One region of the Shewanella sp. 5S214 genome, then DNA from elsewhere that is predicted to be linked to it. Evidence: riboswitches for the same ligand, from Rfam matches in the RefSeq annotation. Region 1 holds a riboswitch; the other holds the start of a gene.
The links. Region 1 has a riboswitch for thiamine pyrophosphate ahead of thiC (phosphomethylpyrimidine synthase ThiC). Riboswitches for the same ligand answer to the same signal wherever they lie in the genome.
Positions count from the first base shown of each region.

Region 2: another riboswitch for thiamine pyrophosphate. It lies ahead of ACED29_RS05830 (TonB-dependent receptor); the one in region 1 lies ahead of thiC (phosphomethylpyrimidine synthase ThiC).

Region 1 is NZ_JBGOOV010000001.1:354,432-358,713, forward strand. It holds gene thiC (phosphomethylpyrimidine synthase ThiC) at 1-1,816, opposite strand, end outside; TPP riboswitch at 2,023-2,122, opposite strand; gene ACED29_RS01390 (TonB-dependent receptor plug domain-containing protein) at 2,403-4,282, shown strand, end outside.
Region 2 is NZ_JBGOOV010000006.1:109,613-113,894, reverse strand. It holds gene hinT (purine nucleoside phosphoramidase) at 1-299, shown strand, start outside; gene ACED29_RS05845 (PaaI family thioesterase) at 299-808, shown strand; gene ACED29_RS05840 (PaaI family thioesterase) at 805-1,272, shown strand; gene ACED29_RS05835 (YcfL family protein) at 1,335-1,727, shown strand; TPP riboswitch at 1,863-1,970, shown strand; gene ACED29_RS05830 (TonB-dependent receptor) at 2,028-4,229, shown strand.

The DNA.
Region 1 (4,282 bases):
CTGCTTGTTGAAGATTCGCGGCATATTCACGCACTTCGTGGGTTATTTTCATCGAGCAAAATTTAGGCCCACACATTGAACAAAAATGAGCCACTTTTGCTGATTCTTGTGGTAACGATTCGTCGTGGTAAGCACGAGCGGTATCAGGATCAAGGCCTAGGTTGTATTGATCTTCCCAACGGAATTCAAAGCGGGCTTTGGATAACGCATTATCACGCACTTGTGCACCTGGATGACCTTTAGCGACATCAGCAGCATGAGCTGCAATCTTGTAGGCAATTAAGCCTTGTTTTACATCTTCTTTGTTAGGTAAGCCTAAGTGTTCTTTGGGGGTGACGTAACACAACATCGCCACGCCATACCAAGCCATCATGGCAGCGCCAATCCCTGAGGTGAAGTGATCATAACCCGGCGCGATATCGGTAGTTTGTGGGCCTAAGGTATAAAAAGGCGCTTCATCACAAAGGGCCAATTGCTTTTCCATATTGACTTTAATCAACTGCATTGGTACATGACCAGGGCCTTCGATGATGGTTTGCACATCATATTCCCATGCAATTTTAACCAACTCGCCTAAGGTTTCTAATTCTGCAAATTGCGCTTCATCATTGGCATCGGCAATTGAACCGGGGCGCATACCATCGCCTAACGACAAGGACACATCGTATTGGGCGCAAATCTGGCAAATATCGCGAAAATGCTCATATAAGAAACTTTCTTGATGGTGGCTTAAACACCACTTAGCCATAATTGAACCGCCACGCGACACAATACCGGTAAGGCGTTTGGCGGTCATAGGTACATAACGCAATAACACCCCTGCATGGATGGTAAAATAATCTACGCCCTGCTCGGCTTGTTCTATTAGCGTATCTCTAAATACCGCCCAACTGAGATCTTCGGCAACGCCATTAACCTTTTCTAATGCTTGATAAATCGGCACAGTACCAATTGGAACAGGCGAATTACGGATAAGCCACTCACGGGTTTCATGGATATAACGTCCGGTCGACAAGTCCATGACGGTATCGGCGCCCCAACGAGTTGACCACACCAGTTTTTCCACTTCTTCTTCAATTGACGATGTCACCGCCGAATTACCAATATTGGCATTCACCTTCACCAAAAAATTACGCCCAATAATCATAGGTTCGGTTTCAGGATGGTTAATATTGAGTGGGATAATCGCTCGACCTCGAGCGACTTCATCGCGGACAAACTCAGGAGTGATCAGCTGACCAATATGCGCACCAAAAGCCTCTCCTGGTGCCTTTTGAGTCAATACGGTGTCGGTTACTTCAGCACGAGCCATGTTTTCACGAATGGCAATGTATTCCATTTCAGGGGTAACAATACCTTGGCGAGCATAATGCATTTGGGTCACGCATTTGCCCTGCTTGGCTCGCTTCGGCGCAACTAGGGCATCAAAACGCAAGTGATCTAAGCCATCATCAGCCAGTCGCTGTTGAGTAAAACCTGAACTTGCACCGGTTAATTGCTCGGTATCTTGTCGCTCATCAATCCATGCTTGACGGATTTTAGCTAAACCTTGACGCACATTAATGTCGGCAAGGGGATCAGAATAAGCGCCCGCGCAGTCGTAGACCATGATAGGTGGATTGGCTTGTTTAATGGGCTTTGCATCGGTGCCGCCAATGACGGTTTCAGTTTGATTAACCTGACGCATAGCGACGTTGATGTCTGCACGACTACCCGTTAAATAGACTTTTTCAGAATTAGGATGTTGTAACGGTTTAAGGGTATCAATAAATTGTTGAGCATTAGCTCGAGTTTGACGACGGTTTGGATTTGACATTAGCAACCTCATTATTAAGAGTAGAGTTGCTTGTCTGGAGAGGTGTTGATAGCAGCAGTAAACAATAAAAATACTATCGCTTACGTCAATAACCACATAGAAAAATACTAAAGTAATAACTTAACTGGACATATAAACCGATAAAAAACTCAGAGGTAAACGTCCATTTACTGTCTTGTTAAAACGTTATTATCTTCCCAATAATAATGATTATTACGCTTGTTTCCTTCGCAGGTTCTAGCCTGATCAGGTTCAACGGATCCCGAATAAACGGTCTCAGCCATAATGGCACTCCGACAAGATGTGCGTCAGTATAGGCAAGCTTTAAACAAAATATCAAGCCCTAACTATCATCTATTGCTATGACATCTATGAGTTAACATGCCGGCATTAGTTTAGCTTTATCCATTATCTATCGTATTCACTCAACACTTGATGCATATATTTATAAAGGTGCGACATCATGTCGCACTCTTCATATTTATTAGCAGGTTATAATTTATTAAGGTGAACAATCTCCTTTGAAATTAACTCATCAAAGGTTTATAAAAAAACAATAAAGGTGATAGCTTTGACTCACAAAGTAATGCAAACCATTAAATTAACGAATAACGCCCCATGGGCTTACTCATCAATTGCATTGGCAGTAACACTGGCCATAACGCCGCAAGTAAGAGCTGAATCGAATGACATACAAAACAACCAAGGTGTTGAACATGTCAAAGTACAAGGACAGCAAACAACACATAAAGACCTACTAGGTTCGGCTGAAAACCTCTTAAAAAAGCAAGGCGTCGATTTCTCTGAAGCTGGCGGTGTGTCAGCCTTACCCATCTTAAACGGCATGATGGGCGATCGGATAAAAATCCTTATCGATGGTAGCGACATCACTTCATCATGTGCGAACCAGATGAACCCGCCGCTCTCATATGTATCTGCAAATCAAATCAGTTCAACGCAAGTCGTCGCGGGAGTCTCTCCGGTAAGTGCTGGCGGTGATAATATTGCTGGTGTGATAAAAATCAGCAGTTTAAACCCACTGTTCACTGATAGCGACGCTGTAACATGGCACAGTGGTAATGTTTCTAGTGGTTATCGCAGTACCGATGATGCTTTTCTTGCTGGCGTCAATGCCACCGTTGCCAGTAAAACGTTAAGTTTTAGCTATCAAGGGTCATTTGAAGATGCTAACAGTTATAGCGATGGTCATGGCGATAAAGTACTCGACACGCTATATCAATCTCAAAACCATGCGCTAACGGCAGCTTGGCAAGATGAGACCCAACAAATAGCCATTAAGCTTACTCATCAACATATTCCTTATCAGGGTTTCGCTAACCAATATATGGATATGACTAACAATGACAGCTATGGAGCGTTAGTGCGTTATCAGCGTTCACTAGAAAATGATGCCGAGTTTACAGCACAAGCCAATTGGCACAGCGTCGAACATGAAATGGGATTCTTTACTGACGAAAAAACCGGAAATATGCCGATGGAAACCAAAGGAAAAGATTATAGCTACCAGTTGCATTGGCAATTACCCATAAGTTCAGACAGTACCTTGTTGATTGGACAAGAATATTATGTTTATCAACTTGACGATACTTGGCCCGCTATCGAAGGTTCATCTATGATGGGACCTAATGATTATGTCAATATTAATGACGGCAAGCGTCAACGTGCTGCTCTTTATGGTGAATGGCAACACACTCTAAATAGTCGTTGGTGGTTATCAGCGGGCGTCCGATATGAATACGTGTCAACAAACGCTGCTGAAGTACAACCCTATAACACTATGGCGATGATGGGTATGAACAATGTCAATGCCATAGCCGCAGATGAATTTAACAGCCTTTATCGTAAGCGTAATGACAATATTATCGACGCTACGCTCCTGGCTCGATATCAATTGAGTGACACTGAAGTCATAGAGGTTGGTTTAGCGAGAAAAAGCCGAGCACCAAATTTATATGAACGTTACAGTTGGGGTCAAAGCACCATGGCAACAACCATGATCGGTTGGTTTGGTGATGGAAATGGCTATATAGGTAACCCAAACCTCAATGCCGAAACAGCACATACCTTAAGTACAGCCTATAAATTGGTACAAGATGATTTAGCCTTCAGCGCTACCGCTTGGTACAGCAAAATAAATGATTATATTGATGCCGATGAGGTTGGTAGTTTTAACAAAACGCCTATGACCAATACTCGCCGCAATATTTTACAGTTTACCAATGTTAATGCGACTCTGTTTGGTGCACGTATTGATGCTGAATACCAACTAGCAGAAAACCGCAGTGGTAAATGGCTCATGGTTGCTAATGCCACTGCCACTCACGGCGAAAGAGATAACGGTGACGAGCCTCTGTATCAAATAAAGCCATTACAAACTGAACTTGCTCTTCACCAAGAACTTGGTGATTGGAAAAATAGCCTTAGCTGGCAATGGGTCGCGAGCAA
Region 2 (4,282 bases), on a different contig from region 1:
TTTTATATCAAGATGATTTAGTTACTGCATTTAGGGATATTGCACCGCAAGCTCCTACCCATATTTTGATTATTCCTAACCATCTAATCGCCACGACTAATGACGTTAAGGCTTCTGATGAACAAGCATTAGGCCGGATGATGACGGTCGCGGCTAAACTTGCTGATGAAGCGGGTATTGCACAAGACGGTTATCGATTAATTATGAATTGCAATAAACACGCTGGCCAAGAGGTTTATCATATCCACATACATCTTTTGGGCGGTAAGCCGTTAGGCCCAATGCTGAGTCGTGACTAATGAAAATCAATAGCGATTTTTTTCCGTTAACCGAAGTGGCCAGTCGATTTGTTAATCAGTTAGCTCAATGCCGCCGTTTAGGGCTTACTGTCCAAGAGGCCAGTGAGCATCACGTGCTTATTGAGTTACCTTACAGCCAAGACATCATTGGTTATCCTGACACTGGGGTGATCCATGGCGGGGTGATTACCACCCTAATAGACACCGCCTGTGGCACGGCAGTGGTATGTGCAATATTAAAAAAATATCAATCGTTAGAATTGTCACCGACACTGGATTTACGGGTCGATTACATGAAACCTGCTGAGCCGCATAAATCGGTTTATGGGTTTGCAGAATGTTATCGATTATCGCCAAGCGTGGCTTTTACCCGCTCGATAGCTTACCAAGACAGTATTGATGAACCTATTGCTCACGCAGTGGGATCGTTTATGCGCATTAGCCCAGAAATGGTTGGTGAATCGTTTCGGCAAGCATTAATGGGTAATTTGCCGGAGACGAAATCATGAGTGAGCCAAGCAATATCAGTACGCAAACGGGTCTAGATGTTCAAGATGTGGTCAAACGGGCCATAGAGTTAAATGACTATAGTTACCTTCTTGAAAAAGTACCTTACTCACAATTTATAGGTATGTCTGTGGCGCGTTTTGGCGATGAAATGGTATTTAAATTACCCGCTAAAGATGACAATATTGGTAATCCTATATTACCTGCTATTCACGGTGGTGTGCTTGCTGGGTTTATGGAAATGTCAGCTATTGTGCAGTTAATGGTGTTTATGCAAGCTAAGAAAGTGCCTAAAATTGTCGATTTTTCAATTGATTATTTACGCGCAGGTTTGCATCAAGACACCTTTGCTGAATGCAAAATTACTCGCCAAGGTCGTAGAGTTGCAAACGTCAGCATGAACTGTTGGCAAACCAACCGCAAGCAGCTGATTGCGACAGCACGAGCACATTTTCTACTGGATTAGTCATGATGTGCTGCTGTGTTAGAGACAAGTTCAATTGCATCTATTTATTAAGGGAATATTGTATGAAAACATCATTATTATGTCTTATCGCTTCTGCGCTGTTACTTTCGGCTTGTGCGCATAATACTGCGGGTATCTCTGCTAATTCTAGTGGCCAACTTAGGGTTGATAATACCTCATTTGCTCGTGACGTTAACGTGACCGATATTTCATCACTTATGGTCGCGGACTTAATCAAAGCGTCAGCATTGATTCAAAGCCAATCGAGTACTGATTTGCGTATTCAATACAAATTCACTTGGTTCGATGCGAGTGGATTTACGGTTGAAGATGAAGCAAGCAGCTGGAAATCAGTTAAGTTACATGGCAAGCAGCAGTTACAAGTCGGTGCGGTTGCGCCCAATTCGCAAGTCACCCGATTTGAGGTCTATGTGAGGCAAGCATTCTCCAATTAGACTCCATTATCATTAGCTTTAAGCTTATTTATGACAATAATCGATGTGATTTAGTGTGAGGGTTAATTAATTGCATTGTTGAGTTATCAAATTGTGTCACTGCTCGTGTATTCATATTGAAGTTAGTTTATAATCGAGACCGCCAAGGGGTGTTCAGTAAAACCTGAACTGAGATGTCTGTATGACGAACCCTTAGAACCTGATCCGGCTTATACCGGCGTAGGAATGGGCCACACTATAACTCGGTGCACCTCTTATTCGCTACTCTTGCCGGATCTCAAAATTACTATTTGAGGTCCTATGTTCACGAAAAATTCTATTAGATTACACCACACCCCCATTGCCTTAGCGGTGATTACAGCCATAAGCTCACCTATTGCTATGGCTAAAACCGCTGATGTTGAACGCGTAACACCTGAATATGAAAAAATGGAAGTCATTGTCGTTAATGCTGATTTTAGTAATATCAGCCTTGAGAAAATGCCCTCCAGTGTCACCGTTATTGATGCGCAACAATTAGAAGATGAAGGCGCACAGCATTTTGAAGATGTGCTCAATTCGATTGCTAACTTTAATTGGTCTGGTGGTAGCTCTCGACCTAAATACTTCCAAATTCGAGGTGTTGGTGAGCAAGAGCAATATCAAGGTGCACCTAACTCATCAGTTGGTTTTGTGGTCGACGACATCGATTTATCAGGCCTTGGCATGGTATCGAGTATGTACGACATGCAACAGGTTGAAGTGTTGCGTGGTCCGCAGGGGACTCAGTATGGTGCCAACGCATTAGCCGGATTAATTTACCTAAAAAGTAACGACCCTACAGAGTCGTTTGAGCATGGCGCAAAAGTCAGCTTAGGTGACGATAACCTGCGCACTCTGTCAGGATTCAGCTCCGGCCCGCTCAATGACTCAGGCAAACTACTCTACCGGGTATCGTTAGAGCAACATAACCAAAATGGTTATCGTGACAACCTTTATCTTAATCGCGACGATACCAATGAGCGTGACGAGTTGACTGCCAGAGCGAAGTTACGTTGGTATGCGACTGACGATTTGCAAGTTGATTTAACCTTGTTACATGCAAACTTTGATAATGGCTACGATGTGTGGACATTAGACAATAATCCCAGCAACACCCTAACTGACCAACCTGGCGTCGATACGCAAAAAACCTCCGGTGCTGGGATTAAATTTATTTATTCTGGTATACCAACATTTGATTTCACGTCGTTAACCTCGTTTGCGCAAACCGACCACCATAATGGTTATGATGGCGATTGGGCTAATCCAGAATATTGGGCAAGCAAACAATGTGCAGCTTATGATGACTTTGGTGCCGTTAATGGCAGCGAACCTTGTGTTTACGATTATACCTGGGATAAAAAGGGCGACCGTAAAACCTTTACCCAAGAATTTCGTCTATCGTCAAAGACGGCTGGGCGTATTTTTGCAGGCAGCACCGACTGGTTAGTTGGCGTGTATGCGATGAATTTACAAGAAGATAATGACTTGTATTCAGAGTACAACACTTATCCAGATGAAGTGCTGCAGTCCAGTTACGATGCGACCAATTATGCGGTATTTGCTCAATTAGACAGCCATTTAGGTGATGAATATTTATTGTCTACAGGACTACGACTTGAACGTCGTGACAGTGATTATAGTGACAGTAATGAAGATAATTTCGCCCCATCAGAAGATATGTGGGGCGGGCATATTGCGTTATCAAAAGCCATTAATGCTGACCACAATGCCTATGTACGTATTGCCCGCGGTTATAAAGCGGGTGGTTTTAATATGACATTACCAGCTCAATTATCAGACAAAAAAGAGTTCGATACTGAGATCCTATATAACTATGAATTGGGCTTGAAATCGAGCTGGTTTGACGGTGAAGTCGATTCTACATTTGCGCTATTTTATATGGATCGCCAAGATCAACAAGTCGCCGCGTCGTTACAAGATCCTGATAGCCCCCAACGGTTTATTCTATTTACTGAAAATGCTGGTAGCTCGAATAACTATGGTGCAGAACTCGATGCTAAATGGTATTTAACCGAGAATATTGAGTTTTATGGCAGCTTTGGTTGGTTAGAAACCGAATATGGCCGATATCAATACAGCGATAAATATGGCTCAACTGTCGATTTGTCTGGCCGTGAACTGGCTCATTCACCTAACGTTACCTACAGTGCCGGTATGACCTATGTTGCTGACTCTGGTTGGTTTGCCAACGTGAATGCCAGTGGTAAAAGTCAGTTTTATTACTCGGACAGCAACGAGTCCAAGTCAGATGCTTATACCATTTATAATGCCCGTGTAGGTTATGAAACGCCAACTTGGTCGGCTTATTTATGGGGCCGTAATATGTTTGATGAACAGTATGGCGTGCGTGGTTTTTACTTTGGCAACGAGCCAGATCAGGGCTGGGTAGATAAACAATATATTCGTTACGGTGACCCTCGCCAGTTAGGTGTGACCTTAGAAGTCCAATTTATGTAATTAAACAAGGCCGCTGTAACTTAATTTACAGCGGTGTTAATTAAGGAATTAAC